Regions from separate parts of the Paenarthrobacter sp. JL.01a genome, predicted to be linked through region 1. Evidence: riboswitches for the same ligand, from Rfam matches in the RefSeq annotation. Region 1 holds a riboswitch; the other holds the start of a gene.
The links. A riboswitch is a leader RNA that binds a small molecule or an ion and turns the genes downstream of it on or off. The one in region 1 is predicted to bind thiamine pyrophosphate.
Positions count from the first base shown of each region.

Region 2: linked by a shared signal. The riboswitch ahead of thiC (phosphomethylpyrimidine synthase ThiC) and the one ahead of thiO (glycine oxidase ThiO) in region 1 are both predicted to bind thiamine pyrophosphate.

Region 1 is NZ_CP104877.1:2,991,846-2,994,042, reverse strand. It holds gene N5P29_RS14020 (RNB domain-containing ribonuclease) at 1-266, opposite strand, end outside; gene thiE (thiamine phosphate synthase) at 380-1,063, opposite strand; TPP riboswitch at 1,091-1,211, shown strand; gene thiO (glycine oxidase ThiO) at 1,203-2,197, shown strand, end outside.
Region 2 is NZ_CP104877.1:2,644,272-2,646,468, reverse strand. It holds gene thiC (phosphomethylpyrimidine synthase ThiC) at 1-1,010, opposite strand, end outside; TPP riboswitch at 1,006-1,113, opposite strand; gene N5P29_RS12485 (amidohydrolase family protein) at 1,198-2,197, shown strand, end outside.

The DNA of each region.
Region 1 (2,197 bases):
TAAAGGACTTTGTACCCTTCGGCGGCACGCTCAATGAACAGGGCCTGGTCGAGGTCGGTGGACGTCGCAGGGTCGATCGTCACGAACGGAATGTCCTTCAGGTCCCGGTCGGGAAGGTGAAGGGATTCGACGGCGTCGCGCGCCTCCTGCACGGCCTCAACTGGGTACTCGCCGGGCAGCTCCAGCTCCGTCCTCAGGGCCGCGAGGGCTGCGGCGAGCTGGTCCGATGAATCGTCGACGTTGGGCGCTATCCGGTGATGTGACACGAAAATCAGCGTAGCCCGAAACAGGCCGATAGTCTTGGACGCCCACCGGCAAAAAGCCCGCAGCCGCCAAGCGGCCGCGGGCGTGTTGCCGGCGGTACCCTGCTGAGCTGCCGCTAAGCGGCGTCGAGGGCTTCGAGCAGCGACTTGGCTGCCGCCGTCGGGTCTTCCGCTTCGGTAATGGCGCGGACGACGACGATGCGGCTGGCTCCGGCGGCAACTACTTCTTCGACGTTGCCGAGGTCGATTCCCCCGATTGCGAACCAGGGCAAATCAACGGCCCCGCCGGTGGTCTCCTCCGCGCGCCTGATCGCCTCTGCGGCATATGTGACCAAGCCGGTTCCCACGGCTTCACGGCCGGGCTTGGTGGGGGTCGCCCACACGGGGCCGACACAGAAGTAATCCAGTCCCGCGTCGCCCGGTGAGGCCGTGATGGCCGCATTGACCTGCTCGGGAGTGTGGGTGGACAAGCCAATGACGGCAGGGGCGGGGAGGAAGGTGCGGGCGATCTCAAGAGGCAGGTCCTTTTGGCCCACATGGAACACCGGAGCCCCGGAAACACTGGCGATATCGGCCCGGTCGTTCACTGCCCACAGCCGCCCATGCCGTTCCGCGACGCTGCGCAGGACGGCCAGCAACTCCAACTCCTCGGCCGCTTCGATCGTCTTGTCGCGGAGCTGGATGATGTCCACGCCGCCCTGGAAGGCTGCATCCACGAAGTCTTCAAAATCGCCTTGTCGTTTGCGCGCGTCAGTGCACAGGTAGAGGCGGGCCGAGGCGAGGGATTCATGCTGGGTCATGGAAACCACAGTAGTTCCTCTAAACTGGGCACGTACCGCGGGAGCCGCGACGACCGTCATTGTGACCGTCCGGCTGAGAGGGCTTAAGAGCCGACCGCTTGACCTGATCCGGCTAGTACCGGCGTAGGGAAGGAATCAGATGGCAGAAGCCATTCACGCAGATGTCGCTGTCATTGGCGGAGGCGTCATCGGCCTGGGCATTGCCCATCAAGTGCGGAAGCTGGGCCGCTCCGTGGTCCTTATCGATCCGGCGCCCGCCAGCGGCGCTACGTTCGCCGCCGCCGGCATGCTGGCACCTGTGAGCGAACTCCATTACCAGGAAGAAGACCTCCTGGAGCTCATGCTCGAGTCTTCCCGATTGTGGCCATCGTTCGTGGGTGGCCTACCTCAGCCAGTGGAGGCCACTGGATACAGCACGACGCCGACCCTCGCCGTGGGTGCCGACGCTGCGGACCGCCGGGCGCTAGCAGACCTTCGCACGGTTCAGCTCGCGGCGGGCCTGGAGGTCGAACCGCTTTCCTTGCGTGAAGCAAGGAACCGCGAACCACTGCTGAGCCCGCAAATTTCCTGTGCCTTCGACATTCCCGCCGATCATCAGGTGGATCCACGGAAGCTGGCCGGGCATCTGCTGGCCGGGCTGGCTGCGCACGCACCAAACGATGGCAGTTGGGTGCAGGGGGCCAGGGACGGGTTCGCCATTGACGCCTCCGCCCGCGGGTTGCTGTGGGACGGAGACCGTGTTTCCGGCGTCGAGCTTGAAAACGGCGGCACCGTCCATGCCGCCGAAACGGTCGTGGCCAATGGACTCGGAGCTACTCACTTGGAGGGCCTTCCTGAGGGGCTCAGCCTTCCGGTCAGGCCGGTCTACGGAGACATCCTCCGGCTGCGCGTCCCCGCCCACTTAAGTCCCTTGGTAACAGCGACGGTCCGGGGCATGGTCCGCGGAGTGCCTGTCTACATTGTTCCGAGGGAAGACGGAACCGTGGTGATCGGCGCTACGCAACGCGAGGACAGTTTGTCTGCGACCTCCAACGCCGTCTCTGCCGGTGGTGTCTACCAACTCCTGCGTGACGCCCAGGTCCTGGTGCCTGCAGTTGCCGAACTGGAACTCCTTGAGGCGACTGCCCGGGCGCG
Region 2 (2,197 bases), 350 kb from region 1:
TCGAAGTGCGTGTAGAGGAAGTTCTCCTGGTGGTGGGCCAGGCACCATCCGGCCATGATGGAGCCACCGCGGGAGACGATGCCCGTGACGCGGTTGGCAGTCAGCGGCACATACCTCAGCAGCACACCGGCGTGGATGGTCATGTAGTCCACGCCCTGCTCGCACTGCTCGATCACGGTGTCGCGGAAGATCTCCCACGTGAGTTTGTTGGCCTCGCCATTGACCTTCTCCAGCGCCTGGTAGATGGGCACTGTGCCGATGGGTACCGGGGAGTTCCGGATGAGCCACTCGCGGGTGGTGTGGATGTCGTCGCCGGTGGACAGGTCCATAACGGTGTCCGCGCCCCACTGGGTGGCCCACTGCAGTTTGTCCACCTCTTCGGCAATGGAACTGGTGACGGCCGAGTTTCCGATGTTGGCGTTGATCTTCACCAGGAAGGCCTTGCCGATGATCATGGGCTCGGACTCGGGGTGGTTGATGTTGTTGGGAATGATCGCCCGGCCGGCGGCCACTTCGCTCCGGACCAGTTCAACGTCGCAGTTCTCCCGCAACGCGACGAACTGCATTTCGGGGGTCACTACGCCATTGCGTGCGTAGTACATCTGGGTGACGGTTTTGCCTTCGATGGCGCGGCGGGGCACAGGCTGCGCCCCTTTCCACTCCGCAGAGGCCGCGCCTCGCCGCAAAGCTGCCTTGCCGTCGTCGAGCAGGTTACGTTCGCGGCCCGTGTAGGGTGCGGTGTCGCCGCGGGCTTCAATCCAGGCGGACCTGAATGGTTCGAGCCCCACTACGGGATCGCTCCCGGGGCCGGCCGTCCGGTAGACCTGCAACGGCGCGTTGGCCTGGCCGTTGGGGGAGGGCTCAAGCGAAATTTCGGTCACCGGAACGCGGATGCCGCTGGCTGGGTCTTCAACGTAGGCGAGCGAATGGGACTTCAAAGACTGCGTAACAACCGTGTCTTCGGCCGGGCTGTTTTGGGCAGGGCTGTGCTGTGTTTTGGTGGTGCTCAAAGGATTACTCACTTCCTTCGCCGGCATTACCCGGACAGGTTCAACGGTCGCAGGCTGCCTCAGCCCGATCTCAGCCCCTGCAAGGGCCCCCGTGTGGTCGTAGACGAAGCTACCACAGCTGCCATGGGGCGCCCAGTCACATGAAGGCCGCACCTGCGGCAGCACTCGTGCGGACTAGGATTTTGGCATGTCCAACATCATCGAATTCACCGGACCAGTGCTCGTTGCCGCGAATCAGGAACGACGCGGAATGTGGTCCGTCGGAGGCGCACTGACGTTCGAACGCCCGACGACTGAACCGGACAGCGTACTTGACGGCTGGGTCCTGCCGGGATTCGTTGATGCCCATTGCCACATCGGGCTGGGCCCCGGTGGTGCGGTTGATGAGGCCACTACCCACGCACAAGCCCAGGCTGACCTGGCCGCCGGGACGTTGCTCATTCGCGACTGTGGATCGCCCAGCGATACACGATGGGTGCAGCAGCGCACGGACCTGCCCCGCCTGATCAGATCCGGCCGCCATATCGCCCGAAGCCGCAGGTACCTGCGCGGATTGGGTCACGAGATCGAGCCGGAGCAGTTGGTCGAGACCGTACGGAAGGAAGCCCGCGACGGCGACGGCTGGGTGAAACTGGTGGGGGACTGGATTGACCGGGGCATTGGTGACCTGGCTGCCTCCTTTCCAGCGAAGACGGTCAAGGATGCCATTTCCGCCGCCCACGACGAGGGCGCCCGGGTCACGGCACATTGCTTTGCCGAAAACACCATCGACGACATGCTCGATGCCGGTATCGACTGCATCGAACACGCAACGGGTCTGTTGCCACGCCACATTCCACGGCTCGTGGAGCAGTCCGTCCCGATCGTTCCCACGTTGATCAACATCGCCACCTTCCCGGAGATCGCTGCCCAGGCCGCGCCCAAATTTCCTGGTTACGCGGACCACATGACGCGCCTCTGGGAACGCCGGCGTGAACGTGTGGTGGAGGCGTACGAGGCCGGAGTTGCCATCCGTGCCGGTACGGACGCCGGCAGCGTCATCAGGCATGGTCGGATTGCAGATGAGATGAAGGAACTGCACGACGCCGGCCTGCCGCCTGCAGCGGTCCTCGACGCCGCCACGTGGGGCGCCCGCAAGTGGCTGGGAGCCGAGGCCATCAGCGAAGGGGCGAGTGCCGACGTCGTGA